Regions from separate parts of the Streptomyces sp. NPDC030798 genome, predicted to be linked through region 2. Evidence: riboswitches for the same ligand, from Rfam matches in the RefSeq annotation. Region 2 holds a riboswitch; the other holds the start of a gene.
The links. A riboswitch is a leader RNA that binds a small molecule or an ion and turns the genes downstream of it on or off. The one in region 2 is predicted to bind glycine.
Positions count from the first base shown of each region.

Region 1: linked by a shared signal. The riboswitch ahead of gcvP (aminomethyl-transferring glycine dehydrogenase) and the one ahead of gcvT (glycine cleavage system aminomethyltransferase GcvT) in region 2 are both predicted to bind glycine.

Region 1 covers NZ_JBVIDR010000018.1:145,003-160,694, forward strand. Annotated here, with positions in the region: gene ACZ404_RS32880 (ASCH domain-containing protein) at 1-469, shown strand, start outside; gene ACZ404_RS32885 (APC family permease) at 810-2,762, shown strand; gene ACZ404_RS32890 (TOBE domain-containing protein) at 2,836-3,234, shown strand; gene modA (molybdate ABC transporter substrate-binding protein) at 3,409-4,224, shown strand; gene modB (molybdate ABC transporter permease subunit) at 4,221-5,069, shown strand; gene ACZ404_RS32905 (ABC transporter ATP-binding protein) at 5,066-6,187, shown strand; gene ACZ404_RS32910 (TOBE domain-containing protein) at 6,216-6,635, shown strand; gene gcvP (aminomethyl-transferring glycine dehydrogenase) at 6,744-9,629, opposite strand; glycine riboswitch at 9,805-9,899, opposite strand; gene ACZ404_RS32920 (PRC-barrel domain-containing protein) at 10,019-10,390, shown strand; gene ACZ404_RS32925 (DNA polymerase IV) at 10,497-12,014, opposite strand; gene ACZ404_RS32930 (MerR family transcriptional regulator) at 12,084-12,728, opposite strand; gene ACZ404_RS32935 (bifunctional nuclease family protein) at 12,988-13,461, opposite strand; gene ftsR (transcriptional regulator FtsR) at 13,546-14,283, opposite strand; gene ACZ404_RS32945 (FHA domain-containing protein) at 14,320-15,150, opposite strand; gene ACZ404_RS32950 (DUF881 domain-containing protein) at 15,341-15,692, opposite strand, start outside.
Region 2 covers NZ_JBVIDR010000026.1:42,165-57,856, reverse strand. Annotated here, with positions in the region: partial or broken gene glyA (serine hydroxymethyltransferase) at 1-782, opposite strand, end outside; gene gcvH (glycine cleavage system protein GcvH) at 797-1,174, opposite strand; gene gcvT (glycine cleavage system aminomethyltransferase GcvT) at 1,293-2,411, opposite strand; glycine riboswitch at 2,455-2,567, opposite strand; glycine riboswitch at 2,568-2,665, opposite strand; gene ACZ404_RS36325 (AAA family ATPase) at 2,845-3,513, shown strand; gene ACZ404_RS36320 (enhanced serine sensitivity protein SseB) at 3,617-4,411, shown strand; gene ACZ404_RS36315 (enhanced serine sensitivity protein SseB C-terminal domain-containing protein) at 4,627-5,412, shown strand; gene ACZ404_RS36310 (ABC transporter permease) at 5,765-6,763, shown strand; gene ACZ404_RS36305 (ABC transporter substrate-binding protein) at 6,819-8,570, shown strand; gene ACZ404_RS36300 (ABC transporter permease) at 8,643-9,650, shown strand; gene ACZ404_RS36295 (ABC transporter ATP-binding protein) at 9,647-10,741, shown strand; gene ACZ404_RS36290 (ABC transporter ATP-binding protein) at 10,738-12,075, shown strand; gene ACZ404_RS36285 (M1 family metallopeptidase) at 12,175-13,566, shown strand; gene ACZ404_RS36280 (trimeric intracellular cation channel family protein) at 13,614-14,273, shown strand; gene ACZ404_RS36275 (alpha/beta hydrolase) at 14,182-15,438, opposite strand; gene ACZ404_RS36270 (thioesterase family protein) at 15,625-15,692, shown strand, end outside.

The DNA of each region.
Region 1 (15,692 bases), on a different contig from region 2:
GACGCCCCACTCCCCCTCGCGCGCCGGCATCGAGTCGCCGCCCAGGACCGAGTTCGCCTTCCCCGGCCCCCTGCGCGACCGGCTGGTCACGGCGATCCTCGAGGGGTCCAAGACCTCCACCACAGGACTCGTCGTCGACTACGAGCACGAGGGCGCGTCCCTGCCGGAAGTCGGGGACCGCTCGGTGGTCATCGACTCGGACGAGCGTCCGGTCGCGGTCATCGAGGTGACCGGTGTGCGCGTGGTCCGACTGGCGGACGTCGATCTCGCCCACGCGGTGGACGAGGGAGAGGGGCACACGAGTGTGGCCGAGTGGCGCGAAGGCCACGAGCGGTTCTGGCACAGCGACGAGATGCGCGCGGCCCTGGACGACCCCGGCTTCACCGTCGACGACACGACGCTCGCGGTCCTGGAGCGCTTCCGCCTCGTCGCAGACCTTCGCCTCACCGCGCGTGCCGAGCACGGGTGACTCAGGAGATTCCTGCCCAGCACCAGGGCCGCTCTCAGGGGCACGTCCCGGTGCGGATTGCCGGCCCCCGGGGCAGCATGGAGGTGTCGTACGAGATGACGCTCGGTGTCCGCGTCCCGGTCCGCCGCCGCCCCTCTCACCGTACGGCCGGACAGCGACCCGCCACCCCCCGGGCCTCCGCTTCTTGATGTGTCGGCCCGTCCTGCCGGGCCATTATTAACGCAAGATTGACGCCCCCAGGCCCAGGATCCATGGGCCCAGGCGTCACTCTCTGCTTACGCTGGTGCCGCCGTCCGCGTGATGGCCGGAACCCGCTGAGCCACACACCAGGAGCAGGCCGATGGCCACGACCGAGCACCCTCCCAGTCGCCTGCGCGCCTGGATGCTGGAGGGTCTGTCCGACATGGGCAAGAACGGCGGCCGCACCGGACCCCACGCGGAGCCGGAGTCCCCGCACCAGGGGCAGCGCTGGTGGCGCGTGATGTGCCTGACCGGCGTCGACTACTTCTCCACCCTCGGCTACCAGCCCGGCATCGCGGCCCTCGCCGCCGGCCTGCTCTCGCCGGTGGCGACCATCGTCCTCGTCATCGTCACCCTCGCCGGCGCCCTCCCGGTCTACCGGCGTGTGGCCGAGGAGAGCCCGCACGGCGAGGGCTCCATCGCCATGCTCGAGCGCCTGCTCTCCTTCTGGCAGGGCAAGCTGTTCGTGCTCACCCTGCTCGGCTTCGCGGCCACCGACTTCCTGATCACCATCACCCTCTCCGCCGCCGACGCCTCCACCCACCTCGTGGAGAACCCGCACCTGACCAGCACCCTGCACGGCCACCAGATGATCATCACGCTGTTCCTGGTGGCGCTGCTCGGCGCGGTGTTCCTCAAGGGGTTCCTCGAGGCCGTCGGCGTCGCCGTCGCCCTGGTCGGCGTCTACCTCGCGCTCAACCTGGTCGTCGTGTTCGTGGGCCTGTGGCACATCCTCACCGCCGAGCACGTGGTCACCGACTGGACCAGCGCCCTGACCGCACAGCACGGCAACGTCTTCGTCATGGTCGGCGTGGCCCTGATCGTCTTCCCGAAGCTCGCCCTCGGCCTGTCCGGCTTCGAGACCGGCGTCGCCGTCATGCCGCACGTGCAGGGCGACGCGGGCGACACGCAGGAGCGGCCGGCCGGCCGGATCCGGGACACCAGGAGGCTGCTGACCACGGCCGCCCTGATCATGAGCGGCTTCCTGATCGCCACCAGCTTCATCACGACGCTGCTGATCCCGGCGGACGAGTTCAAGACCGGCGGAAAGGCCAACGGCCGCGCGCTCGCCTACCTCGCGCACGACTACCTCGGCGGCGCCTTCGGCACGGTCTACGACATCTCGACGATCGCCATCCTGTGGTTCGCCGGCGCCTCCGCCATGGCCGGCCTGCTCAACCTGATGCCGCGCTACCTGCCCCGCTACGGCATGGCCCCGCACTGGGCGCGGGCCGTCCGCCCGATGGTCATCGTTTTCACCCTGATCGCCTTCCTGGTGACCTGGATCTTCGACGCCAACGTGGACAAGCAGGGCGGGGCCTACGCCACCGGTGTGCTGGTGCTGATCAGCTCGGCGGCGATCGCGGTGACCATCGCCGCGCGCAAGGCGGGGCAGCGCGGCTGGACCCTCGCGTTCGCGGCCATCTCCACGGTGTTCCTCTACACGACCGTCGTGAACGTCATCGAGCGCCCCGACGGTGTGAAGATCGGTGCCTGCTTCATCGCGGGCATCATCCTGGTCTCGCTGCTGTCCCGACTGGCCCGCGCCTTCGAGCTGCGCGTGACGAGCCTGACGATGGATCCGATGGCGGAACGATTCGTCAGGGACATGGCCAGCCGCAAGATGCGGTTCATCGCCAACGACCCCGGCCATCGCGACAAGGCCGAGTACCGCGACAAGATCGAGCAGATCCGCGCCGACAACGACATGCCGGAGCAGGACGACTTCGTCTTCGTGGAGGTCACGGTCACCGACCCCTCCGAGTTCGAGGGGCGCCTGACGGTGCGCGGCGAGGTCCTGCACAACCGCTACCGCATCCTGACCGTGGAGTCCTCCTCCATCCCCAACGCCCTTGCCGCGCTGCTCCTGCACGTCCGGGACATGACGGGCTGCACCCCGCACATCTACTTCGAGTGGACCGAGGGCAATCCGTTCACCAACTTCCTGCGCTTCTTCCTCTTCGGGCAGGGCGAGGTCGCCCCGGTGACCCGCGAGGTGCTGCGCGAGGCGGAGCCGGACCGGGTACGGCGCCCGCGCGTGCACACGGGCTGAGCCGCACCGGGTCCGCCGAGGGCCGTACCCCTCGTTCCGGCGGTTCCCGCACCGGGGCCCTATCGTGACCGGCATGCAGTCCTACACCATCGGCCAGGCCGCGCGGTTGCTCGGCGTGAGCCCGGACACCGCCCGCCGCTGGGCCGACGCCGGCCGGGTCGCCACCCATCGCGACGAGGCCGGGCGTCGGCTCATCGACGGCAGGGACCTGGCGGCGTTCTCCGTGGAACTGGCCAGGGCGGGCGGCAGCGAGGAGGAGGCGCCCTCCCACACCTCGGTCCGCAACGCCTTCCCGGGCATCGTCACCGCCATCAAGCTGGGCGACGTGGCCGCCCAGGTGGAGATCCAGGCGGGCCCGCACCGGCTGGTGTCGCTGCTGACCCGGGAGGCCGTGGAGGAACTGGGCCTGGAGGTCGGCATGGAGGCCACCGCGCGCGTGAAGTCCACGAACGTGCACATCGACCGCCACTGACGCCCCACCCTCTGGCCGTACGAACGCACATGCCAGCCTCAGATCACCACTGCGCTGCTCATGCGATGCCACAGCAGACATATGCCTGGCAGATGCGGCAGTATCATCACCGCACGGCCGGCGTTCCGCCGTGGCAGGGCGCGACTGTTCCATGATCTGAGGAGTAGATCCGTGATGACCCGTTCCGTGCGCAGAACCCGCCGGACACTGCAGCTGGCCGGCGCGGGGGCCGCTGCCCTGATGACACTCGGCGCCTGCTCCTCCTCGTCCGACGCGTCGACCACCACCTCGGACAAGTCGTCCTCCTCCAAGCTCTCCGGCACGGTCACCGTGTTCGCGGCCGCCTCGCTGAAGGAGAGCTTCACGACGCTCGGCCGGCGGTTCGAGAAGCAGCACCCGGGCACCAAGGTCACCTTCAGCTTCGCCGGCAGCGACGCCCTGGCCGCCGGCATCACCGGCGGCGCCCCGGCGGACGTCTTCGCCGCCGCGAGCCCGAAGACCATGGCGATGGTGACGGACAAGAAGGATGCGGTCGGCACCCCGGCCACCTTCGTCCGCAACCAGCTGGAGATCGCCACCCTGCCGGGCAACCCCGACAAGGTCTCCTCCCTGAAGGACCTCACCAGGTCCGGCCCGAAGGTCGTACTGTGCGACAAGACCGTGCCGTGCGGCGCGGCTGCGCAGAAGGCGCTGGACGCCGCCGGCCTGAAGCTGACCCCGGTCTCCTACGAGCAGGACGTCAAGGCCGCCCTGACCAAGGTGGAGCTGAAGGAGGCCGACGCCGCGGTGGTCTACAAGACCGACGTGAAGGCCGCCGGTGGCAAGGTGGAGGGCGTGGAGTTCCCCGAGTCGGCCGAGGCGATCAACGACTACCCGATCGCCCTGCTGAAGAACGGACCGAACGCCGCGGCGGCCAAGGCGTTCATCGCGCTGGTGCGGTCCGCCGAGGGCCAGAAGGTCCTCGGCGAGGCGGGCTTCCTCAAGCCGTGACCTCACTCGGCAGGCCAGGCTCCGCGGCCGGCCCCCGCACGGGCGGTCCGCGGCGCCGCCGTGCCCGCACCCGGGCGCCGCTGCCGCTGCTGCTGCCCGGAGTGCTCGCCCTGGCCTTCCTGCTGCTGCCCCTGGTCGCCCTGCTCGTCCGGGCCCCCTGGCGCAGCCTGCCGCAGCAGCTGACCAGCACGGAGGTGTGGCAGGCGCTCCAGCTGTCGCTGATCAGCGCGACGACGGCCACCGCCGTGAGTCTCGTTCTCGGGGTGCCGCTGGCCTGGCTGCTGGCCCGTACGGACTTCCCCGGACGTGGCCTCGTACGCGCCCTGGTCACGCTGCCGCTGGTGCTGCCGCCGGTGGTCGGCGGCGTGGCCCTGCTGCTCGCCCTGGGCCGCAACGGGGTCGTCGGACAGTGGCTCGACTCCTGGTTCGGCCTCACCCTGCCGTTCACCACCGCCGGGGTGGTGATCGCGGAGGCGTTCGTCGCCATGCCGTTCCTGGTCATCAGCGTCGAGGGCACCCTGCGGGCCGCCGACCCGCGCTTCGAGGAGGCGGCCACCACGCTCGGCGCCTCCCGCTTCACCGCGTTCCGCCGGGTCACCCTGCCGCTCATCGCCCCGGGGATCGCCGCGGGCGCCGTGCTGGCGTGGGCCCGCGCGCTCGGCGAGTTCGGCGCGACGATCACCTTCGCCGGCAACTTCCCCGGCCGCACGCAGACGATGCCCCTCGCGGTCTACCTCGCCCTGCAGAACGACCCGGAAGCGGCCATCGCCCTCAGCCTGGTCCTCCTGACGGTCTCGATCACCGTCCTCGCGGGCCTGCGGGACCGCTGGATGACGCCCTCATGACGCACACAGAGCCCACCGAGCCACGGCAGGCAGCAACCGCCGAGGCCGCCCCCACGCAGTCGGCCCCCATCCCGCGCGCCGAAGGCCTCGACGCGCACCTCGTCGTGGACCTCTCCGGCTTCCGCCTCGACATCGCGCTCGCCGCCGCACCCGGCGACGTCGTCGCCGTGCTCGGGCCCAACGGGGCCGGCAAGACGACGGCCCTGCGTGCGCTCGCCGGGCTCGTCCCGCTGACGGACGGTCATCTGCGGCTGGACGGCGCCGCCCTGGAGTGGACTCCGCCGGAGGCCCGCCCCGTCGGCGTCGTCTTCCAGGACTATCTGCTCTTCCCCCACCTGTCCGCCCTGGACAACGTGGCCTTCGGCCCCCGCTGCCAGGGCGCCACCAAGGCGGAGGCGCGGGCACAGGCCGCCGCCTGGCTCGAGCGGATGGGTCTCGCCGACCACGCCGGCGCCAAGCCCCGCCGCCTCTCCGGCGGCCAGGCCCAGCGTGTCGCCCTCGCCCGCGCCCTGGCCACCCGGCCCCGCCTGCTGCTCCTGGACGAGCCGCTCGCCGCCCTGGACGCCCGTACCCGCCTGGAGGTCCGCGCCCAGCTCCGGCGCCACCTGGCCGAGTTCGAGGCGGTCGCCGTCCTGGTCACCCACGACCCGCTGGACGCCATGGTGCTCGCGGACCGGCTGGTGGTCGTCGAGCACGGCCGGGTCGTGCAGGAGGGCTCCCCGTCCGACATCGCCCGCCATCCGCGCACGGACTACATCGCCCAGCTCGTCGGCCTCAATCTCTACCGCGGCCGGGCGGACGGCCACACGGTGCGGCTGGACGCCGGAGCGTCCGTCGTCACCGCGGAGGTCCTGTCCGGACCGGCGTTCGTCGCTTTCCCGCCGGGCGCCGTCACGCTGTTCCGGGACCGCCCCGCGGGCGCCAGCGCACGCAACCTGTGGCGCTGCGAGGTCGTCGGCCTGGAGACCCACGGCGACCAGATCCGCGCCGACCTCACCGGCGAACTCGCGCTCGCCGCCGACCTCACCACGGTCGCCGCCGCCGAACTCGATCTGCACCCGGGTGCACCGGTCTGGGCGACGGTCAAGGCGACGCAGACCCACGCATACCCCGCCTGAACGGCCACCCGCTCTACGGTGGGTGCCCATGACACTGAGCATCCGCAACCAGCTCCCCGGCACCGTCACCGAGGTCCGCCCCGGCCAGGTCATGGCCACGGTGAAGGTCCGTCTGGACGGCGGGCAGAACCTCACGGCCGCCATCACCCGGGAGGCCGTCGAGCAGCTCGGCCTCGCCCCGGGCAGCACCGTCCGCGCCCTGGTGAAGTCGACGGAGGTCGCCCTCGCCACCAGCCGGGTCGAAGGCCTGTCGATCCGCAACCAGCTCCCCGGCACGCTCACCCACCTCAGCCTCGGGGAGGTCATGGCCCTGGCCAAGGTGACCGTGGAGGGCGGCGAACTCACCGCCGCGATCACCAGGGACGCGGCCGGCGACCTCGGCCTCTTCGTGGGCTCCGACGTCGTTGTCCTGATCAAGTCGACCGAGGTGTCACTGGCCACGGCGTAGCGCCGGCGAGGGCATGAAGCCGGTCCCGGCGGGGAACCGGCGACAGCCCGGCACGGCCGAGGCCCCCTGGCCGCAGGAGCGGGCAGGGGGCCTCGGACGCGGGCTCGCTCAGTCCTCGTACGCGTCCAGCGGCGGGCAGGAGCACACCAGGTTGCGGTCGCCGAAGGCCTGGTCGATACGGCGCACCGGCGGCCAGTACTTGTCGGCCACCGACACACCGGCCGGGAACACCGCCTCCTCGCGGCTGTAGGAGTGCGCCCACTCCCCGCCGAGCGCCCGCGCGGTGTGCGGGGCGCCCCGCAGCGGGTTGTCGTCCGCGGGCCACTCACCGGAGCCGACCTTCTCGATCTCCGCCCGGATGGCGATCATCGCGTCGCAGAACCGGTCCAGCTCGGCGAGGTCCTCGGACTCGGTCGGCTCGATCATCAGCGTGCCGGCCACCGGGAACGACATGGTGGGCGCGTGGAAGCCGTAGTCGATGAGCCGCTTGGCCACGTCGTCCACGCTCACTCCCGTCGCCTTGGTCAGCGGGCGCAGGTCGATGATGCACTCGTGCGCCACCAGGTTGCCGGGACCGGTGTAGAGCACCGGGTAGTGCGGCTCGAGGCGCTTGGCGATGTAGTTCGCGGAGAGCACGGCCACCTGGGTGGCCCGCTTGAGGCCCTCGCCGCCCATCAGGCGGACGTACGCCCACGAGATCGGCAGGATGCCCGCCGAGCCCCACGGAGCCGCCGAGATCGGCCCGACGCCCGTCTCGGGGCCGGCCGCCGGCTGCATCGGGTGGTTCGGCAGGTACGGCGCCAGGTGCGACCGTACGGCGACCGGGCCGACACCGGGGCCACCGCCGCCGTGCGGGATGCAGAAGGTCTTGTGCAGGTTCAGGTGGGAGACGTCGCCGCCGAAGTGGCCCGGCTTCGCGAGGCCGACCAGGGCGTTGAGGTTGGCCCCGTCGACGTAGACCTGACCGCCGGCCTCGTGCACCTGGGCGCAGATGTCGGCGACGTGCTCCTCGAAGACGCCGTGCGTCGACGGGTAGGTGATCATCAGCACCGCCAGCTCGTCGCGGTACTGCTCGATCTTCGCCCGCAGGTCCTCGACGTCGATCTCGCCGTCCCCGGCGGTCTTGACGACGACGACCTTCATGCCGGCCATCACGGCGCTGGCGGCGTTGGTGCCGTGCGCGGAGGACGGGATGAGGCAGACGGTGCGCTGCGCGTCGCCGTTGGCCCGGTGGTAGCCGCGTACGGCCAGCAGACCGGCCAGCTCGCCCTGCGAACCGGCGTTCGGCTGGAGCGAGACCTTGTCGTAGCCGGTGACCTCGGCGAGACGTTCCTCCAGCTCGGTGATGAGCGTGAGGTAGCCCTGCGCCTGCTCGGCGGGCGCGAAGGGGTGCAGCTGGCCGAACTCGGGCCAGGTGACCGGCTCCATCTCCGTGGTCGCGTTGAGCTTCATGGTGCAGGAGCCCAGGGGGATCATGCCGCGGTCGAGCGCGTAGTCGCGGTCCGCCAGCCTGCGCAGGTAGCGCAGCATCGCGGTCTCGGAGCGGTGCTCGTGGAAGACCGGGTGGGTGAGGTAGTCGTCGGTGCGCAGCAGCGCCCCGGGGAGGCTGTCCTCGGCGGCAGCGTCCAGCGCCTCGATGTCGCCCTCGACGCCGAAGGCGGCGAAGACGGCGGCGACGTGGGCCCGGTTGGTGGTCTCGTCGCAGGCGAGCGAGACGTGGTCGGTGTCGACGAGGCGCAGGTTGACGCCGTTGTCACGGGCGGCGGCGACGACCTCGGCGGCCCTGCCGGGCACCCGCGCGGTGAGGGTGTCGAAGTAGGCGCCGTGGACGATCTCCACCCCGCCGGTCTTCAGGCCCTCGGCGAGGACGGTGGCGTACCGGTGGGTGCGCCGGGCGATGGTCCGCAGCCCCTCGGGCCCGTGGTAGACGGCGTACATGCCGGCCATCACGGCGAGCAGCACCTGCGCGGTGCAGATGTTGCTGGTGGCCTTCTCGCGGCGGATGTGCTGCTCACGGGTCTGCAGCGCGAGCCGGTAGGCCTTGTGCCCGTCGGCGTCGACGGAGACACCGACGAGGCGGCCGGGCAGGCTGCGGGCGAACTTCTCGTGCACGGCCATGTAGCCCGCGTGCGGCCCGCCGAAGCCCATCGGCACGCCGAAGCGCTGGGTGGTGCCGACGGCGATGTCCGCGCCCAGCTCGCCCGGCGAGGTGAGCAGGGTGAGCGCGAGCAGGTCGGCGGCCACGGTGACGAGGGCGCCCAGCTCGTGCGCCTGGTCGATGACCGGCTTGATGTCGCGTACGGCACCGGAGGCACCCGGGTACTGCAGCAGCACGCCGTTGATCTCGCGCCCGGCGACCTCGGCCGGGATGCCCTCGCTGAGGTCGGCGACGACGACCTCCACGCCGGTCGGCTCGGCGCGGGTCTCGATGACGGCGATGGTCTGCGGCAGGACGTCCGCGTCGACCAGGAACAGGCCCTTCTTGTTCTTGCCCATGCGCCGGGAGAGCGCCATCGCCTCGGCGGCGGCGGTGCCCTCGTCGAGCAGGGAGGCGCCGGAGGTGGGCAGGCCGGTGAGCTCGGCGACCATCGTCTGGAAGTTCAGCAGGGCCTCGAGCCGCCCCTGGGAGATCTCCGGCTGGTACGGCGTGTAGGCCGTGTACCAGGCCGGGTTCTCCATGACGTTGCGCAGGACGACGGGCGGCGTGAACGTCCCGTAGTAGCCCAGGCCGATCATGGAGCCGAGGACCTCGTTGCGGTCGGCGAGCGAGCGCAGCTCGGCGAGCACCTCGGCCTCGGTGCGGGCGCCCGGCAGGTCGAGGGCGTCGGCGTTCTTGATCACGTCCGGCACGGCGGCGGCGGTCAGCTCGTCGAGGGAGCCGTAGCCGATGTGCGCGAGCATCTTCGCCCGCGCCTCCTGGTCCGGTCCGATGTGGCGCTGCTCGAAGGGGATGCCCGCTTCGAGCTCGGAGAGCGGAATGCGATGGGCGGTCATTTGCGGAGGCCTCCTGGTCTGACGCGACCTTCGAGGGGCACCCCGGTACGGATACCCCGACGGCCTCCCCCTCTGTCATCTCGACCTGAGAGCTTCACCGGACGCCTCGGGGCGCCGGCTTTCACCGTCGGTGAGGGCGGAAGCCGTCGACATCCGCCCTGCTTTCCAGAGTGACCTCGTCCGTGCGGTACGTGAGCCTGAGAGATTCCGGGGAGGATTTGCTCCTTCGGCGCCTCCGAGCTGGTCGGAGGACTCTCCCGCGCGGGGTCAGCAGCCGCTGCCAGCCTACCAGCGAGGTCAACGCCCGAGCCTTCGAGTGGCCGCCTCCTTGATTGTGCTCTTTTGTAGTGCTTACGGATGAGTTGCGACCACGTGGAGGGAGAGGGACCGTGCAGACCGACATCGATCCGCGCAACCTGATCGGCCGCAAGGCGTTCGACGTCAATGGCACCAAGATCGGCACCATCGACGAGGTGTACCTGGACGACGCGACCGGAGTACCCGAGTGGGCCGCCATACGCACCGGCCTGTTCTCCCGGGACGCCTTCGTCCCCCTCGAACCCAGCGAACTGATCGAGGGCGCCCTGCGGGTCCCCTTCGACCGCGCGCTCATCAAGGACGCCCCCGACTTCGGGGTCGGCCGCCACCTCTCTCCCGAACAGGAACTGCAGCTCTACCACCACTACGGCCTCGACGTGACCCCACCCCCCACCCTCCCGGACCACGACTTCGGCAAACTGGCGGGCACGGAGGAGACCTGAGAGCGGGGGCTGCGGGACGATGCGCCAACGCGCCTCCGCCGCGCATCCCGCACCGACGACAGCGATCCACGACCCGCAATGCCGAGCAGTCCTCCCCCCTCCCGCGTCAGGCGCCGGGAAACCGGCGTCCCGCCCACGCGCCGAGGCCCACGCTGCGGCCACCGTGGGGGGACTCGGTCCCCGAGGCACTCGGTGCATGCGGGAGCGGACCCTCTTCCGCGTCAGGCGGGGCGTCCGCGAACGACCCGGTTCCTGAGGCCGCCGCGTTCCCTTGTGCCAAGGGTCCCTCCGGGCCGATGTCCACCAGCGGCAACGCCTCGGCCGGCGACAACTCGTCCTCGTCGACGCGAAACGTCCGTACCCGCCCGGGCTCGGACCCCGGCGTCTCGAACCGCACCGTGACTCTCCCCAGCCCGCTCCCCTGCACCCAGCCATGCCCGTACACGGCATGCCGCACGTCCTGCCCCGGCCGCCAGTGCCGCTCCGCCGGCTCCGGCTCCTCCTCCACCGCCTCGGGCGCGGCCTCCTCCGCCGGCACCACCTCCCGCTCCCCCGCGGCCTGCGCGAACAGGTCCTCCTGGGTGTAGTCGGCGAGCCCCGAGACGCCCACGCCGAGCAGCCGCACCCCACCCGTGGTGTCCACCGACTCCAGCAGCCGCGCCGCCGCCTCCCGCACCACCGCGACGTCGTCCGTGGGCCCCCTCAGCGTCTCGGACCGGGTCAGCGTCGAGAAGTCGTACCGCCGCACCTTCAGCACGATGGTCCGCCCGGACAGTCCCGCCTCGCGCAGGCGCCGCACGCACCGGTCCGCCAGCCGCTGCACCTCCAGGCCGACCCGCAGCCGGTCGTGGATGTCCACGTCGTAGGTGTCCTCGACCGACACCGACTTGGCCTCCCGCTCCGCCACCACCGGCCGGTCGTCGCGCGCCAGCGCCATCGCGTACAGCGCCTGGCCGTGCGCCTTGCCGAGCAGCCGTACCAGCTCGTCCTCCCCCGCCTCGGCCAGTTCCTCGACCGTGGTGATCCCGGCCCGCCGCAGATGGTCCCCGGTGGCCGGTCCGACCCCGGGCAGGGTGCGCACCGGCATGGGCCCGAGCAGCGCCCGCTCCGTGCCGGGCTCGATCAGCACCAGTCCGTCGGGCTTGGCCTGCTCGGAGGCGATCTTCGCGAGCATCTTGGAGCCGGCCAGCCCCACCGACCCCGTGAGCCCGGTGACCGCCCGGATGTCCGCGCGCAGCCTCGTCCCGGTCAGCCGCGCCGACTCAGCGTCCCAGGCCGCTCCCCCGGCCTCCAGGTCCACGAACGCCTCGTCCAGGCTCAGCGGCTCCACCAGCGGCGACAGCTCCCGCAGCAGCGCCATCACCTGCTCGCTGATCGACCGGTACACGCTGAAGCGCGGCACCAGGTACGCCGCGTTCGGTGCCAGCCGGCGCGCCTGGGCCATGGGCATCGCCGAGTGGACCCCGAAGACCCGCGCCTCGTACGACGCGGTGGCGACCACACCGCGCGGCCCCAGTCCGCCCACGACGACGGCTTTCCCGCGCAGGCTCGGCTTGGATGCCTGCTCCACGGAGGCGTAGAAGGCATCCATGTCGAGATGCAGGATCGTGGGCGCGTTTCTCACATCTCCGATGCTGCACCACGCCACTGACAATGCCCCCGGCGCCGACGCCGGGGGCAGCACGTGCTCGGGTCAGACCGCCCGGTTGCGCCGGCGCGCCAGTTCGTCCGCGGGGTTGTGGCCGACGAGGGTCTCCCCGGTGTCGACGCGCTCGCCGTGCAGCTGGGAGAGAGCGCTTTCCACATCACGCCACACCACGCCGACCGCGATCCCGAAGATGCCCTGACCCCCCTGGAGCAGGGCGTGCACCTCGTCCGGCGAGGTGCACTCGTAGACGGTGGCGCCGTCGCTCATGAGGGTCATCCGCTCCAGGTCGCGGAAACCGCGTTCCCTGAGGTGCTGAACGGCCGTCCGGATGTTCTGCAGCGACACCCCGGTGTCCAGGAAGCGCTTGACGATCTTCAGGACGACGACGTCCCGGAAGCTGTACAGCCGCTGGGTCCCCGACCCGTACGCCGGCCGCACGCTGGGCTCGACCAGACCGGTACGGGCCCAGTAGTCGAGCTGCCGGTAGGTGATGCCGGCTGCCGCACAGGCCGTGGGCCCCCGGTATCCGATCTGCTCCACCGTCATGGACGCCGCCCCTCCGCCGTTCGGCACCGCCGTGGGTCGCTGCGGGGCGTGATCGACCGCGCTGCTGTGAAGCTGGTACGGACCGCTCACCCCGAAAGCGCGTCCGGGGGCACCCCCCGCCGTACCGTCGCCGCTGGTTCTCACGCCGACCTCCGTCCTTGACCTGCCCTCTCGACGGTAGGCAGTCACCAGGGGTGCGTCAACGATCGCCACACTCGGCACGCCGAGTGATAATCACCCTAGGAGTGGTTTCCCGTGCCCCACCGCGGGGAAAGGCTAGCCGAATGCTCCGGCGGGAAGCCGTAGGACGCTCTCACAGGCCGCCGGCAAGTGCACCTCGGTGTGCGGCCGCCAGAAGCCGCCGACCGGCCGGTGGACCGAAGCGACCCGGAGGGCCGACGGCTCACTGGCTGCTGGTGCCGAAGTCCTCGGGCGAGATCTGGTCGAGGAACTCGCGGAACTTCTCCACCTCGTCCTCCTGCTCGTCCGGAATCGCGATGCCGGCGTCGTCCAGCACCGTGTCGCTGCCGAAGATCGGCGTTCCGGTGCGCAGGGCGAGCGCTATGGCATCGGAGGGCCGGGCGCTCACCTCGACTCCGCTGGCGAAGACCAGCTCCGCGTAGAAGACGCCCTCACGCAGATCCGTGATGCGCACTTCGGTCAGCTCCTGGCCGACGGCCTCCAGCACGTCCTTGAACAGGTCGTGGGTCAGCGGCCGCGCGGGGGCCATACCCTGCTGGGCGAAAGCGATCGCGGTCGCCTCCCCCGGCCCGATCCAGATGGGGAGGTAGCGATCGCCCCCCACTTCGCGCAGGAGCACGATCGGTTGGTTGGAGGGCATCTCGACCCGGACACCTACGACATCGAGCTCGTTCACACAGCAACCCTAGGCCGTGCTCGGGATGTTTGGGTAGTCGGGCCGGGAACAGGTGGCCGATCCGGCCGCCCCGACGCCCGCCGCTCAGGGCAACCGCACACCGAGCGCCGTCTGCACCAGCGCCGCGTGCAGCTTCACCGTGAGCGCCGCCAGCTCCTTCGTACGCTCCTGCGCATGCGCCCTGGTCTGCGGGTTGCGGTGCCGCTTCAGCGGGGCGAGCACCTGGTCCACGAGCCCCGCCTCACGGTCGGCCGCCGCCTTCATCACCCGCAGGTGACGCGGCTCGATCCCGAACCGGCCCAGCTCGGCGACGAGGGCGGCCACAGTGACGGCCTCGGCGTCGTACGCCCCGTCCTCCAGCGGAGCGATGAGCCCGTACGCCTCCCACTCCTCCAGGTCGCGCTCGCCTATCTCGGCGGCCGCGAGCAGCTCCGCACGCCCCACCCGGGCGACCGTGGGCCGTTCGGGCGCTTCCGGAACGTCCTCCCCGGTGCGTTGGCGTCCCACCAGCGGCAGCGCCACGGCCTCGCCCCGCTCCATGGCGTCCAGGTGCTCACGGATCACCTTCAGCGGCAGATAGTGGTCCCGCTGCATTCTCAGGACGTGCCCGAGACGCTCGACGTCCCGGGCGGTGAACTTGCGATACCCCGAAGGGGTCCGCTGCGGCTCGACCAGCCCCTCCGACTCCAGGAAACGGATCTTGGAGATCGTGACTTCGGGGAACTCGTCGCGCAGCACGTTCAGCACCGTGCCGATGCTCATCAGCCCACTGTCCGCGGCGGCGGTACCGCTTCGGGCACCGCCGCTCGGTGTTTGAAGCATGGACCTTCCCTGGGGTCCCCCGGACGGGTCCGGGGGTCAGATGCCCTGCCGGCTCGCGTAGAAGACCAGCCGGTACTTGCCGATCTGCACCTCGTCGCCGTTCGACAGAGCGACCTGGTCGATCCGCTCGCGGTTGACGTACGTGCCGTTCAGACTCCCCACGTCGGCCACCATGAAGGAACCGTCCGGGGAGCGCCGGAACTCCACGTGACGGCGGGAGACCGTGACGTCGTCCAGGAAGATGTCGCTCTGCGGGTGACGGCCGGCCGTGGTCAGGTCGCTGTCCAGCAGGAAGCGGCTGCCCGAGTTCGGCCCCCGGCGCACCACCAGCAGCGCCGAGCCCATCGGCAGCGCGTCGACCGCGGCCTGCGCCTCCGGCGAGAGCATCGGCATCTGCGTCTGCCCGGTCGCCTCGGCGTCGTAGGCCTCGAGGCCGGAGATGGAGATCGTGGAGGTGGTCTCCGACGCGCGCTCCGGCGTCACGCCGGGTCGCAGCGGCGCACCGCAGTTGGAACAGAAGCGGGCGTTCTCCGCATTGCGGTTACCGCACCTCGTACACACCAGGACCGACATGGACGGATCCTCCTGCCGCGGCTGCCCCGCGGGGGCGTTGGACGCGTACGGGCCGGGGGCAAACCCTCCACCCGTACCTGAGGTTGACGGTTGCCCGAAACCTATGCCGCCGGACTGGGCAGGGTCAACAGACGCCGCGCCCTGACCTCCCGAAATGTCACCGCCCGGACCAGCGACCTGGTCGCGGAACAGCGGGCGCTGGCCCTCTGCGTCAGGCTGTGCGCGATGGCGAGCGGTCGCGTTGTCGCTGTCCTCTCGCGCGCTCTTGCCGAACAACTTCGCAAACAACTTCACGGGCGATTCCCCTTGACCGAAACAGACCCGCCCGTGGGGCAGGACGAACCCTGATTGCCTTGACCGGCCGACCCGGACACCCTGACAACGTCCGTATCCACCAGACAGTTTCCACCACGCACCACCCGTTCGGTGCGCCGACCCCCCGCAAGCTCATGCCCCTGCCGGACGCCCCCCATGCACCGCCGGTTCACTGGGAGGACGACCGAGCGTAGTCAGGCTGCTTCACCTGTCGCAAGGCGTCCACGACGATCTTGGTCGACTGTTCGACGGTCGCCGTGGCCTGCTCCTTCTCCAGGGTCTGCACCACTCCTCCAGGGATGTTCAGCGCCGGCTCGAGGTCCTGCGGCTTGCCGATGACCTTGAAACGATAGGGGGCGTTGATCTTGTTCCCGTCGACGCTCACACTCTTGCCCGCGTCGGTGAGGTAGGTGCTCGCGATCACCCGTACCCCGTTCACCTGGATCGCCTCCGCGCCGGCAGCGCGCAACTCCTGGATCGCGTCGAGCAGCATGTCCGCCTTGACCGTCCCCTTCGTGTCC
Region 2 (15,692 bases):
CCGCCCTGGAAGCCCGGGAAGACCGAGGAGTTCAGCTTCTTCGCGAAGTCCTTCTTGGCGAGGATGATGCCGCCGCGCGGGCCGCCCAGGGTCTTGTGGGTGGTGGAGGTCACCACGTCCGCGTACGCGACGGGGTTCGGGTGCAGCCCGGCCGCGACCAGGCCCGCGAAGTGGGCCATGTCGACCCACAGGTACGCCTCGACCTCGTCGGCGATCCGGCGGAACTCGGCGAAGTCCAGCTGCCGGGGGTACGCCGACCAGCCGGCGATGATCACCTTCGGGCGGTGCTCCTTGGCCAGCCGCTCGACCTCGGCCATGTCGACCAGACCGGTCTCGGCGTCCACGTGGTAGGCGACCACCTGGAACTGCTTGCCGGAGAAGTTCAGGCGCATGCCGTGGGTCAGGTGGCCGCCGTGGGCGAGGTCCAGGCCGAGGATGGTGTCCCCGGGCTGGGCCAGCGCGAACAGGGCCGCCTGGTTGGCGGAGGCACCGGAGTGGGGCTGGACGTTGGCGTACTCGGCGCCGAACAGCTCCTTGACCCGGTCGATGGCGATCTGCTCGGCGACGTCCACGTGCTCGCAGCCGCCGTAGTAGCGCCGGCCCGGATAGCCCTCGGCGTACTTGTTGGTCAGGACCGAGCCCTGCGCCTCCATCACCGCGAGCGGCGCGAAGTTCTCGGACGCGATCATCTCCAGCGTGGACTGCTGCCGGTTCAGCTCGGCGTCGACCGCCGCGGCGACCTCCGGGTCCAGCTCGTGCAGGGACGTGTTCAGGACAGACATTCGGCTACGACTCCTCAGCCGGCGGTGTGGGCGGCGTACTCGTCGGCGGAGAGCAGGTCGGCCGGCTCCTCCGTGACGCGCACCTTGAACAGCCAGCCGCCCTCGAAGGGGGCGGAGTTCACCAGCGACGGGTCGTTGACGACGTCCTCGTTGACTTCGGTGATCTCACCGGTGACCGGCGAGTACAGGTCGGAGACCGACTTGGTCGACTCCAGCTCGCCGCAGCTCTCGCCCGCGGACACCGTGGAGCCGACCTCGGGGAGCTGGGCGTAGACGACGTCGCCGAGCGCGTTGGCCGCGAACTCGGTGATGCCGACCGTCGAGACGCCGTCCTCGGCGACCGACAGCCACTCGTGCTCCTTGCTGTAGCGCAGCTGCTGGGGGTTGCTCATGGCGTGAATTCTCCTGTACGCGGGTGACTGCTGGTGAAAGGGGGACTGCTGAAAGCGCACGTGAGCAGCGCGGATGTGCCCCACGTCACTTCCAGTGAAGAGCCGGGCTACGACGGTGTCACTTCTGGCGCTTGTAGAAGGGCAGCGCCACGACCTGGTACGGCTCGTGGCTGCCCCGGATGTCCACGCCGACGCCCTCGCTGCCCGGCGCCGCGTGCGCCGCGTCGACGTACGCCATGGCGATCGGCCTGCCCAGGGTGGGGGAGGGGGCGCCGGAGGTGACCTCGCCGATCACCTCGCCGCCCGCGACGACCGAGTACCCGGCGCGCGGCACGCGGCGGCCCTCGGCGACCAGGCCGACGAGGACGCGCGGCGGGTTCTGCTCGGCCCGGGCGGCGGCCTCCCGCAGCGCCTCGCGGCCCACGAAGTCGCCCTCCTTCTCGAACTTCACCACCCGGCCGAGCCCGGCGTCGAAGGGCGTCAGGGAGGTGGTCAGCTCGTGCCCGTACAGCGGCATGCCCGCCTCCAGGCGCAGCGTGTCCCGGCAGGACAGGCCGCACGGCACCAGGCCGGCGCCCTCGCCGGCCTTGGTCAGTGCCTGCCACAGCTCGACGGCGTGCTCCGGCTTCACGAACAGCTCGAAGCCGTCCTCGCCGGTGTAGCCGGTGCGGGCGATCAGCGCGGGGACGCCGGCGACCGTGCCGGGCAGGCCCGCGTAGTACTTCAGGCCGTCCAGGTCGGCGTCGGTGAGCGACTTCAGGATGCCGGGGGACTCCGGTCCCTGGACGGCGATCAGCGCGTACGCGTCCCGGTCGTCGCGCACCTCGGCGTCGAAGCCGGCGGCACGCTCGACGAGGGCGTCCAGCACCACCTGGGCGTTGGAGGCGTTGGCGACCACCATGTACTCGGCCTCGGCGAGCCGGTAGACGATCAGGTCGTCCAGGATGCCGCCGTCCGCCCGGCAGATCATGGTGTAGCGGGCGCGGCCGACGCCGACGGAGGCGATGTTGCCGACCAGGGCGTAGTTCAGCAGGGCGGCCGCCTCGGGCCCGGTCACGGTGATCTCACCCATGTGGGAGAGGTCGAACAGCCCGGCCCGCGTCCGCACCGCGAGGTGCTCGTCGCGCTCGGAGCCGTAGCGCAGGGGCATGTCCCAGCCGGCGAAGTCGGTCATCGTCGCACCGAGCGAGCGATGCACGGCATCGAGCGCGGTATGACGGAGTTCAGTGCTGCTCATCGGACGGTCGTCTCCCAAGGCAGGTATGACAGGCGAGGAACGTTCCTCCCCATCTGTCATCGGAACCTGAGAGGTTCGCCAGGACCGCCACGGGGGCGATCACGGCTTGCACCTTGGGTGGAGCCACTGTCACAGCGGCCCGCTTTTCAGATGTGCCTCGCCCGCGCGGTAACGGGGCCTGAGAGATTCAAGGGAGGGACTTGCTCCTTCGGCGCCCCGGCGAACATGGCCAGGGACTCTCCCGCGCGGATTCAAGCGGCCGGTATGCAGTTGGCGGGGCCATCATTGCACGCCACGCCCCCGGCCGTCAGGGCCCGCATCTGTAACCGACCTGTGGCACGACGCGCACGCAACCACCGGACATCGCGCATTACCTTCTCTTTACACGCGATGGGCATGGAGATTACCAGGCCCACAGGGGAGGACGATCACGGTGAACAGGACCACGGCCTGTGCCGCCACCGCCGGCGTCGCGGTGCCGAAGCAGCCCTCCGCCCCGGCCCGCGAGCGTTCCGCGGACCGCCCCGCCCCGGTCGTGCGCGACCTGCGCGAGCGCGCCGGGCACAGCCCGCACGCCCTGCTCTTCGGACCCCGGGACCTGGTGGTGATCACCGGTCTGCCGGGCAGCGGCAAGTCCACGCTGATGCACCGCGCGGTGCGCGGCCACCGCGTCGACTCCCAGGACAGCCGCGACCGCTGGGCCGCCCGCGTGCCCCGCCTCCTGCCCTACGCGCTCTACCGCCCCCTGGTCCGCCTCGCCCACTACGCCGGACTGCGCCGCGCCCTGCGGACGGGCGAGGGAGTCGTCGTGCACGACTGCGGCACCCAGGCCTGGGTGCGCGCCTGGCTGGCCCGCGAGGCCCGCCGCCGCGGCGGCACGCTGCACCTGCTCCTGCTCGACGTCACCCCCGAGACGGCCCGGGAGGGCCAGCGCGAGCGCGGCCGGGGAGTCTCCCGCTACGCCTTCCGCCGCCACCGCCGCACGGCGGCCCGCCTGCTGCGCGCGGTGGAGCGGGGGAACCTGCCCGCGGGCTGCGGCTCGGCGGTCCTGCTGGACCGCGCGGCGGCGGACGTCCTGGGCCGCATCGGTTTCACGGGCTGAGCCCCCCCGGGGCTCATGAGCGAGGGCTCAGGGATGAGGGACTGTCACCGGCACCCGCTAGCCTTCTGACCGATATCCAGTGGTACCGGCAGGCGGCAGGCAGATGGACTTCTCGGCGGCGGACTTTCCCGCGGACTTCCCGGCACAGGCACACCCCCACCCGCACGGCGGCTGGCCGGGCAACGAACTGGAGGAGGTGCTCTCGGCCTCCCTCGGCGTACCCGCCGCCGGCGGACGGATCGTCGAGGTGCTGAGCCGCAGCTTCCTGTGGATCCCGCTGCCCAGCGGCGGCGGCCCGCACAGTGGCCCGCTGGACCTGCCCACCCTGGAGATCGAAGGCCAGGTCTACGTCCCCGTCTTCAGTTCCGAGGAACAGCTCCACCAGGCGACCGGCTCCCACATGTCGTACACCATCGCCCCGGCGGTGGAGTTCGCCCAGGGCCTGCCGCCGCAGGCCGGCATCGCGGTCAACCCCGGTGGCGTGGTCGGCGTCCCGCTGCCGCCGGAGGCCGTGGCCGAGCTGTGCCGCGCCGGGCGCACCCCGCTGGACGGCCCCGGCACCGGCGGCCGGGTCCGTCTCTTCGAGCCGGACTGGCAGGACGACCCGGTCGACTTCCTCGCCGCCGCCTCCGCCGAGTTCTCCGCGACCGGCGTGGTCCTCACCGCCCGCCGCTGCCTCGCCGTCATCGAGACGGCCGAGCCGGTCATGTTCATCGGCGTCGAACTCTCCCAGTGGGAGGGCGACCTGCGCTCCCGCCCCCTGGAAGCCCTCGGCCGCGCCCTCGGCAAAGTCCCGGTCAAGTGGCCCGTGAACCTGGTCCTCCTGGACGTGACCCAGGACCCGGTCTCCACCTGGCTCAGGGCGAACGTCCGCCCCTTCTACCAGTACGGCACCTAGAACCCGACCGGGGGATGCCGGACCCGAAGGGGCGCGGGGCCGTGCCGATGCGCGACTCCGCCGCGGGGCGCGACCAGCCACTCCCGACCCGCACCCGCGAACGAGGACGAGGCCCCGAGCGACTGGGCGCATAAGCTGTGTCCAAACGCGGGGCAAGAAGAATCGAAGGGGCGGTAAGACAGGTGAGCGCGAGCCCAAGCGGCAGCGTCGAGCACATGCTGCGCCAGGTGACCCCCGGCCGCTACGACGCCTACGAGGCACTGCTGCGCGCCCTCGCCACCCCCTCCTCCGGCCAGATCTGGATGCTCCTGTGGCACGGCCAGGCCGGCTCCCCGGACGCCCAGTACGGGAACATGGAGGTCGAGGGCTTCCACTACGCCCCCTGCGTGACCTCCGCCCAGGAGCTGTCGGCCAGCGGCTGGAACCGCTCCTACGAGGTGGTCGACGCACTCGACGTCGCCCGCACCCTCTACCCCGACCACTACGGCCTCTGGCTCAACCCGCACGCCCCGGGCGGCGGCGTCGGCGTCCCCTGGCTGGACCTGCGCCGCATCGCCACCGGCCTGGACCGCCAGCCGGCCGGCCCCCTGCGCCTGTCCGAACCCGGCATCGAGATCCCTCAGTTCTACGCCCTCATCGCGCAGAACGCCCACCGCACCCCCGCCCTGCGCTCGCTGCGCCGCGCCTGGGTGCAGCCCGCGCTCGGGGCGCCGTACCTCGCCATCGGCCTGGACGTGTACGACACCTCGCCGGCCGCGGTCGACTCCGTGCGCGCGATGATGCAGCAGTCCGTCGGCGCGGTCCCGGACGGCCTGCCGGTCTCGACGGTCGCGATGACCGACGACTACGACCCGGTCGTGATGTGGATGCGGGCCAACGCCCGCCCGTTCTACGACCGCGAGGCCCACGCGGCGCCGCTCCAGCCCCAGCTCCAGGCACCGCCGCAGTCCCAGTCACCGGCCGCCGGATACGGTTATCCGCCGGTGCACGGCGGCTACTGACCGACGGGCCCGCGCGGTCCGGCCCTTGGACGGGATGGCAGAATCAAACAGCCGACCGGACTTCTGCGCGCGTAGACGCGCGCCTCTATGTCCGGTGATGCGGCAAAACAATCCTGTATGTCCCAATTGGCCTGTGTCCGATGGGCGTTACCCAGGGATCGGATAACGGAATCCCCTGGACTGCATCACGGTTACGCATACTTTCTCCGCCAGCTCTGGCGGGTGATCGCGGCAAAGCTGAAGACTCGCGACTCAGACACGAGGTCGAGACCTCGTGATCGAGCAAGTCGACAAAGCCGCAATCCGCGGCAGGCGCAGGCCGGTCACCACCGGCGAGAGGGGTCGGGTCACTGTGACCGCACCGATCGAGACCACCGGGGCGGCATCCGAGGCACAGCCGGAAGCTGTGCTCGAGGGTGCCGGTAAGGGGCAGATCGAGGGCCGTTCCCTGGGGCAGATCGCGTGGTCCCGGTTCAAGAAGGACAAGGTCGCCGTGGCCGGCGGCGTCATCGTCGTCCTGCTGATCGTCCTGGCGATCCTCTCGCGTCCCCTCCAGGCCCTGTTGGGTCTCGACCCGAACGCCTTCCACCAGGACCTGATCACTCCGGACACCTCGCTGCCCAAGGGCGCCTGGGGCGGCATGAGCGCGGACCACCCGCTCGGCGTGGACCCCAAGTTCGGCCGGGACATCGCCACCCGCATCCTCGAGGGCTCCTGGGTGTCGCTGGTGGTCGCCTTCGGCGCCACCATCCTGTCCAATGTGATCGGCGCGGTCATGGGTGTCGTCGCCGGCTACTACGGCGGGCGGGTCGACTCCGTCATCAGCCGTCTGATGGACACGTTCCTCGCCTTCCCCCTCCTGCTGTTCGCGATCGCCATCTCCGCGACCCTGCAGGGCGGTGCGTTCGGCCTCAACGGGCTGCCGCTCCACCTGAGCGTGCTCATCTTCGTCATCGGCTTCTTCAACTGGCCCTACCTGGGCCGGATCGTGCGCGGCCAGACCCTCGCCCTGCGCGAGCGCGAGTTCGTGGACGCCTCGCGCGGCATGGGGGCCAAGGGCCCGTACATCCTCTTCCGCGAGCTGATGCCCAACCTGGTCGGCCCGATCATCGTCTACTCGACGCTGCTGATCCCGACCAACATCCTGTTCGAGGCGTCCCTGAGCTTCCTCGGCGTCGGCATCCAGCCTCCGCAGGCGTCCTGGGGCGGCATGCTCCGCGATGCGGTCACCTACTACCAGGTCGATCCCCAGTACATGATCGTGCCCGGTCTCGCCATCTTCGTGACCGTCCTGGCGTTCAACCTGCTCGGTGACGGTCTCCGCGATGCTCTCGACCCGCGCAGCCGCTGACGCCTGCACCCGAGAGCCCAACAAGTTTCCGACAATGGAGGGGAAAGCGCCCATCATGCGAAGGTCAGCGCTGGCCGCGATCGCGGCCATCGGCTCCGCCAGCCTGCTCGTTGCAGGCTGCAGCAAGGCCGATGACAACACGAATGACAACGGCACCAAGTCCGCCGGGGCCAACGCCGCGACCAAGGGCGTCGTCAACGCCTCCGACAAGAAGGGCGGCACGGTCACCTACGAGCTGTCCGACGTGCCGGACTCCTTCGACCCCGGCAACACGTACTACGCGTACATGTACAACCTCAGCCGGCTCTACGCCCGTCCGCTGATGACCTTCGAGCCCGGTCCCGGCTCCAAGGGCAACACCCTCGTCCCGGACCTCGCGGCGGGCAAGGGCGTGCCGAGCGACGGCGGCAAGACCTGGACGTACAAGCTGCGTTCGGGCCTGAAGTACGAGGACGGCACGCCGATCACCTCGAAGGACGTCAAGTACGCCGTCGAGCGCTCCAACTTCGCGCGTGACGTGCTCTCCCTCGGCCCGAACTACTTCCAGCAGCTGATGGCCGGCGGCGACAAGTACAAGGGCCCGTACAAGGACAAGAGCGCCAAGGGCCTGTCCTCCATCCAGACGCCGGACGACACCACGATCGTCTTCCACCTGAAGCAGGCCTTCCAGGAGTTCGACTACCTGGTCGCGGCCCCGCAGACGGCCCCGGTGCCCCAGTCCAAGGACAAGGGCGTCGACTACGTCAAGCACATCGTGTCCTCGGGCTCGTACAAGTTCCAGAGCTACGACGAGGGCAAGCAGGCCGTCCTCGTCCGCAACCCCAACTGGGACCCGAAGACGGACCCGCTGCGCAAGCAGCTGCCGGACAAGATCGTCGTCAACCTGAAGGTCAACCCGGAGACCATCGACCAGGACGTCATGGCCGGCAAGGCCATCGACCTGGCCGGCACCGGTGTCCAGGCCTCCACCCAGGCGAAGATCCTCACCGACACCGCCAAGAAGTCCAACACCGACAACACCTACGGTGGCCGCCTGGTCTACATGGCGGTCAACACCAAGGTCGCGCCGTTCGACAAGGTCGAGTGCCGCAAGGCCGTGCAGTACGCGATCGACAAGGTCTCGGTGCAGACCGCCGAGGGCGGCCCGATCCGCGGTGACATCGCCTCCACGGTGCTGCCGCCGGACATCCCCGGCTACGAGAAGTCGGACGTCTACGCGACCACGGGCAGCAAGGGTGACGTCGCCAAGGCCAAGGAGCAGCTGAAGGCCTGCGGCAAGTCCTCGATCTCCACCAACATCTCGGCCCGTTCGGACCGTCCGCAGGAGATCGACGCCGCCACGGCGATCATCAACTCGCTGAAGAAGGTCGGCATCAACGCCACCCTCAAGCAGTACCCGTCGGGCAAGTACTTCACCGACTACGCGGGTGTCCCGAAGTTCACCGAGAAGCAGAACATCGGTCTGATCATGATGCAGTGGGGTGCCGACTGGCCCTCCGGCTACGGCTTCCTGCAGCAGATCCTGAACGGCAAGGCGATCAGCCAGTCGGGCAACACCAACCTGTCGCAGTACGACAACAAGAAGGTCAACGACCTGCTCTCCAAGGCCATCGCGACGCAGGACACGGCGACGCGCAACGGCATCTACACGCAGATCGACAAGCAGACGATGGATGACGCCGTCCTCGTCCCGCTGACCTACTTCAAGGTCCTGCTGGCCCGCCCGACGACCTACACCAACCTGGTGTCCACGGCGGCCTTCAGCGGCCAGTACGACTACCTCAACATCGGCGTCGCGTCGAAGTAGCAGCCCCGGAAGGCAGGTGAAGGCATTGGTGCCCGCGGGCTTCGCGGCCCGCGGGCACCAGCGCCGGTCCCCGTGATCTCGTACATCCTCCGCCGGACGATCGCCGCAGTGCTCCTGCTGCTGGTCGTCTCCGCGGTCACCTTCGCCATCTTCTTCCTGCTGCCACGGCTCGTCGGCCAGACAGCGGACCAGCTGGCGCAGCAGTACATCGGCAAGAGCCCGTCGAAGGCGGACATCGCCGCTGTCAAGCACAACCTCGGCCTGGACCAGCCTGTCTACGTCCAGTACTGGCACTTCATCAAGGGGATCGTGGCCGGCGCCGACTACAACCTCGGCCCCACCACGGTGCACTGCGACGCGCCCTGCTTCGGCTACTCCTTCAAGGACCACGTCGCGGTCTGGCCGCAGCTCACCTCCCGCCTTCCGGTGACCCTCTCGCTCGCCGTGGGCGCCGCCGTGATGTGGCTGGTCTCGGGTGTGGTGGTCGGTGTGATCTCCGCACTGAAGCCGCGCTCGTTCTTCGACCGCACCTTCATGGGCGTCGCGCTCGCCGGTGTCTCGCTCCCCATGTTCTTCACGGGCAGCCTGGCGATCCTGCTCTTCACCTACCAGTGGCCGATCTTCGGCCGCACGTACGTCCCGTTCACCGACAACCCGGCGCAGTGGGCCAACACGCTCTTCCCGGCATGGTGTTCGCTCGCGCTGCTGTACTCCGCCATCTACGCCCGGCTCACCCGCTCGGGCATGCTGGAGACGATGAACGAGGACTTCATCCGCACGGCCCGCGCCAAGGGCCTGCCCGAACGGGGCGTCGTGGTCCGGCACGGACTGCGGGCCGCCCTCACCCCGATCATCACGGTCTTCGGCATGGACCTCGGCCTGCTCCTCGGCGGCGCGGTGATCACCGAGTCCGTGTTCTCGCTGCACGGCATCGGCGAGTACGCGGTGCAGGGCATCACCGACAACGACCTGCCCAAGATCCTCGGCGTGACCCTGCTCGCCGCCTTCTTCGTCGTGATCGCAAATCTTGTGGTGGACGTCCTCTACGCCGCCGCCGACCCGCGGGTGAGGCTCTCGTGACCGAACTGTCCAAGACCGGCGCCGCCGTGGGCGAGCCGGCTCCCACCGGCAAGGCGCCCGAGGCCTTCCTCGAGGTCCGCGACCTCAAGGTGCACTTCCCGACCGACGACGGCGTGGTCAAGTCCGTCGACGGGCTCAGCTTCAAGCTGGAGAAGGGCCGGACCCTCGCCGTCGTCGGCGAGTCCGGCTCCGGCAAGTCGGTCACCTCGCAGGCCATCATGGGCCTGCACCGGCTGGGCACCCGCGGCAAGAACGTGCGGATGTCCGGCGAGATCTGGCTCGCCGGCCAGGAACTGGTCTCCGCCGCTCCGGACGAGGTGCGCAGGCTCCGCGGCCGCGAGATGGCGATGATCTTCCAGGACCCGCTGTCCGCGATGCACCCGTACTACAAGGTCGGCGACCAGATCGTCGAGGCCTACCGGGTCCACCACAAGGTCAGCAGGAAGGTCGCCCGCACGCGGGCCATCGAGATGCTCGACCGCGTCGGCATCCCCGAGCCGGCCAAGCGCGTCGACAACTACCCGCACGAGTTCTCCGGCGGTATGCGCCAGCGCGCCATGATCGCCATGGCGCTGGTGAACAACCCCGAGCTGCTCATCGCGGACGAGCCGACCACCGCCCTCGACGTCACCGTCCAGGCGCAGATCCTCGACCTGATCCGGGACCTGCAGAAGGAGTTCGGCTCCGCGGTCATCATGATCACCCACGACCTCGGCGTGGTCGCCGAGATCGCCGACGACGTCCTGGTGATGTACGGCGGCCGGTGCGTGGAGCGCGGCCCGGCCGCGGAGGTCTTCGAGCAGCCGCAGCACCCCTACACCTGGGGCCTGCTCGGCTCGATGCCCCGCATCGACCGCGAGACCTCCGAACGGCTCATCCCGGTCAAGGGCCAGCCGCCGAGCCTCATCAACGTCCCCTCGGGCTGCGCCTTCCACCCGCGCTGCCCGTACGCGGACATCCCCAAGGGGAACGTCACCCGCACGGTGCGTCCCGAGCTGGAGCAGGTGAGCACCGGACACTGGTCCGCCTGCCACCTCTCGGCGGAGGACCGTACGCGGATCTGGACCGAAGAGATTGCGCCGAAGCTGTGAGTGAGACGACGAAGAACCAGTCCGCCGATGGCGAGGTGCTGCTCCGGGTCGAGGGTCTGACCAAGCACTTCCCGATCAAGAAGGGCATCCTGCAGCGCCAGGTCGGCGCCGTGAAGGCCGTCGACGGCATCGACTTCGAGGTGCGCAAGGGCGAGACCCTGGGCGTGGTCGGCGAGTCGGGCTGCGGCAAGTCGACCATGGGCCGGGTCATCACCCGCCTGCAGGACCCGACCGGTGGCCGGATCACCTTCGAGGGCCGGGACATCACGCGGCTGCGGACCGGGCAGATGCGTCCGCTGCGCCGCGACATCCAGATGATCTTCCAGGACCCGTACGGCTCCCTGAACCCCCGTCACACCATCGGCTCGATCGTCTCGGCGCCCTTCCGGCTGCAGGGCGTGGAGCCCGAGGGCGGGGTGAAGAAGGAGGTCCAGCGGCTGCTGTCGCTGGTCGGCCTGAGCCCCGAGCACTACAACCGCTACCCGCACGAGTTCTCCGGCGGCCAGCGCCAGCGCATCGGCATCGCCCGCGCGCTCGCGCTCAAGCCGAAGCTGGTCGTCGCCGACGAGCCAGTCTCCGCGCTGGACGTGTCGATCCAGGCCCAGGTCGTCAACCTCATGGACGACCTCCAGCAGGAGCTGGGCCTGACGTACGTGATCATCGCGCACGATCTGTCCGTCGTCCGGCACGTCTCGGACCGGATCGCGGTGATGTACCTCGGCAAGATCGTCGAGCTCTCCGACCGCACCTCGCTCTACGAGGCGCCGATGCACCCGTACACCAAGGCGCTGATGTCGGCGGTGCCGGTGCCGGACCCCAAGCGCCGGGGCCAGAAGAGCGAGCGCATCCTGCTGCGCGGTGACGTGCCGTCGCCGATCGCGCCGCCGAGCGGCTGCCGCTTCCACACCCGGTGCTGGAAGGCGACGCAGATCTGCACGACGACCGAGCCGCAGCTGGTGGAGCTGAGGCCGGGTCAGCGGGTCGCCTGCCACCACCCGGAGAACTTCGCGGACCAGGCGCCCGAGGACACGGTGCTGCTCTCGGCGGCGCAGGAGGCCTCCGCGCTGGTCCCGGACGCGGTGCTGGAGGAGTCGGCGCAGGCCACCGACGCGAAGACGGGTCCGGGTGCGAAGGTGTCGACCGACAAGGCCGCCGCGCCGAAGGCCGACAGCCCCGCCCCGGAGCCCACGGACGCCGAGGGCGCCGCCGCCGACGCTCCCGCCATGGAGCCGGAGGCCGCCACCGTGGCCGAGGAGACGGCTCGCGAGGCCGGGTCCGAGGAGCCGAACGAGTCCGGGACGCCCGCCGCGTCTCAGGAGTCAACCGACAAGTAGCACATGACAACTCGGTAAAGTCATGTACATGCCCGAACGGGAGCGTGCAGAGTCCTCCGTGTCCGACCACTGATCGGTACACGCTCGAAAGGGACGACCATGGCACTCTCCCGTTCGGCACGCTTAGCCGCCCTGACCACCGCGGCGGCCTCCTTCCTCGTCCTCGGCGCCTCCTTCGCCCCCACCCCGGGCGCCCCCGGCATCGGCGACCCCTACTTCCCGCAGCTCGGCAACGGCGGCTTCGACGCCCGCCACTACGACCTGGACATCGCCTACGCCCCCGGCACCGGCCGCCTGGACGGCCGTACGACCCTCACCGCGCGCGCCACCCGCACCCTCTCCTCCTTCGACCTCGACCTGCAGCAGCTGAAGATCACCCGGGTGGAGGTCGACGGCAGACGCGCCCGGTTCACCCGCGACGGCGACGAGGTCACCGTCACCCCGCGCGACGTCCTGCGCGAGGGCCGCACCTTCACCGTCCGGGTCACCTACGGCGGCGTACCCGAACCGCTCGGGGGGCCCATCGTGTTCGGCTCCAAGTACGGCTGGATGAAGACGGCGGACGGCGTCTTCGTCGCCTGCGAACCCAACGCCGCCTCCACCTGGTTCCCGTCCAGCGACCACCCCGCGGACAAGGCCACCTACGACATCCGCATCAAGGCGCCCAGGGGCCTGACCGGCGTCTCCAACGGCCGGCTCGTCTCGACGTACGACCGGGGCGGCTCGACGTACACGCACTGGCGCGAGAACCGGCCCATGGCCACCTACCTCGCGACCGCCACCATCGGCAGGTTCGACGTGCGCACCGGCCGCACCCCGGGCGGCATCCCCGTCTACGTGGCCATCGACCCGGTGCTGAAGAACAGCAACGACGTCGACGTGTACGCCGTCACGGCCGCCGCCACCGACTACTGGTCGCAGGTCTTCGGGCCGTACCCGTTCGAGGAGACCGGCGCCATCGTCGACGACATGCCCGAGGCCGGGTTCTCCCTGGAGGTGCAGAGCAAGCCCGCCTACTCGGCCGTCCGCAACGAGTCGACCATCGTCCACGAGCTGGCCCACCAGTGGTTCGGAGACTCGGTGAGCGTGGCGCAGTGGAAGGACATCTGGCTCAACGAGGGCTTCGCCACCTACGCCCAGTGGCTGTGGGCCGAGCACCAGGGCACCCGCAGCGCCCACGACTCCTTCCGCGCCGCCTACGACTCCCGTCCCGCCGACTCCTCCTTCTGGCAGATCGAGGTGGCCGACCCGCAGCGCGACACGATGTTCGCCTCCGCCGTCTACCAGCGCGGCGCGATGACGCTCCAGATGCTGCGCGAACGGATCGGCGACCGGGCGTTCTTCCGGCTGCTGCCCGCCTGGACCCGGCTGCACCGCTACGGCAACGCGGACACCGCCGACTTCGTCCGCCTCGCCGAGCGGATCAGCGGACGACAACTGGACGACCTCTTCCACACCTGGCTGTTCACGACAGGCAAGCCCGCCGTCTGAGCCTGGCTTTGTAAGGCCCACACCCCTTGACAGGGGACAATGGCAGGGTGCCAGTCCTGCAGCTCTTCAGTCCCTCCGTCCAGCACACGCTCGATGTCATCGGCATCTTCGTGTTCGCGATCTCCGGCGCGCTGCTGGCCGTCCGGAAGAACTTCGACGTGTTCGGCATGGCCGTGCTCGCCGAGGTCACCGCGCTGGGCGGGGGGCTGTTCCGCGACCTGGTCATCGGGGCCGTACCCCCGGCCGCCTTCACGGACCTGGGGTACTTCCTCACCCCGCTGCTCGCCACGCTCGTGGTCTTCTTCCTGCACCCGCACGTGGAGCGCATCCAGTCGGCGGTCCTGGTCTTCGACGCGGCCGGCCTCGGGCTGTTCTGCGTGAGCGGTACGACGAAGGCGTACTCCTACGGCCTGAACCTGACCGCGTCGGCCACCCTGGGCCTCGCCACCGCGGTCGGCGGTGGCGTGCTCAGGGACGTGCTCGCCAACGAGGTCCCCTCGCTGCTGCGCTGGGACCGCGACCTGTACGCGGTCCCGGCGATCGTCGGCGCCACCATGGTCGCGCTGTGCCTGCGCTACGCCGCCCTGACCCCGCTGGCCAGCGGCCTCGCGGCCGTCACGGCCTTCGTCCTGCGCCTGCTCGCGATGCGCTTCCACTGGCGAGCGCCGCGCGCGTGGAACCGGCGGTCGACGGTGTCCGAGGAGTAGTGCCGGCGGTTCCGGTCAGGGACCGGTCCTCGCCCCGGGCGTGGTTCTGGCCCATCTGCAGGGTCAGCCAGCGGAACACCGTGGTGACCTGCGGCCGCCACAGCGCCATGGTGTGCCCGCCCGCGCTGCGCGGCAGGAACACCACGTGCACGGTCGTCGGCGCCTTGGCGATCGACTCCAGCGCCACGCCCGCCTGGTAGCCGTCCCCGGACTCGCCGGAGACGTACAGCGCGATCCGCGGCGGCACGGCCGCCTTCCGCAGCAGCAGGTACGGGTTGTTCTCGGCGCGCAGGGCGGGGTTCTGCGCGGCGAGGGAGTTGCGTTCGCCGATGGGGTCGTTGTAGCCGGACATGCTCACCGCGGCGCGGTAGCGGTCGGGGTGGGCCACGGCCAGCTTGACCGCGCAGTGCGCGCCGGCCGAGTACCCGGCCACCGCCCAGCCCTGCGGGGCGGGCTGGGCCCGGAAGTTGTCCATGACCATCTTCGGCACGTCGATGCTCAGCCAGCTGTCGGCGTTGACCTGCCCGGGGATGTTGGCGCAGCCGGTGTCCACACCGGCCAGCAGGTTGGTGCGCGGCGCGACCAGGATGAACGGCGCCACCTGGCCGCTGCGCATCAGCGGCAGCAGCTGCTCGTGCGCCTCGAGCGAGCCGAACCAGGCCTTGGCGGACCCGGGGTAGCCCGGCAGCAGCTCCACGACCGGGAACCTCGTGTGGCGGTAGGCCGGTTCGCCGTACTGGGGCGGCAGCCAGACGTAGACCTCGGCGTTCACGCCGGAGACCCGGCCCTTGAGCTGGGTGACCCGCACCCCGCCGGCCGCGCGCATGCCGGGCCCGTCGGCCGGCTTGAAGGCCTGGCGCACCTTGGGCAGGCGCTTCAACGAGATGCCGCCGGTGCCGTCCCGGCCGAGGTCGGCGGCCTGCTGGACGTGGTTGCCGGTGCCGAAGAGGTCGGCCCAGTTGTCGTACAGGTTGTTCTGGTTGTTGACCAGCACGAAGACCAGCGTGACGGCCGTGCCCTGGGCGAACAGCAGCATCAGCACCCGGGCGGCGGTGCGCAGGGCCTTGGGCCCGCGCATCCGCGACCACAGGACGAGCGGCAGTATGAGGGCGACCACGGCCAGCACGACGGTCGTGTAGAGGAACGGAGTCCCGGTGAGGCTCATGTCCCCATAGAGGGGAATCGGCGGCCGGGGGTTGTGGACGTGTCCGGACACTTACCGAGAAATTGCCGGGATCTCACCCGCTGGCGGGAGGGTTTCGCGCGGGCGTCCGGATTGCGGTGGTCGGTCGCGGCGGCGATGGAATCCGAAAAGCTACCGCTTAGTAATTTCCTGTTGTACCGTTCAGTCATGCCAGAAGCAGCTTCCGTTCCCGCCACCCGGTCCGTGACCGGCGACAGCGAGTTCGACCGCGACAC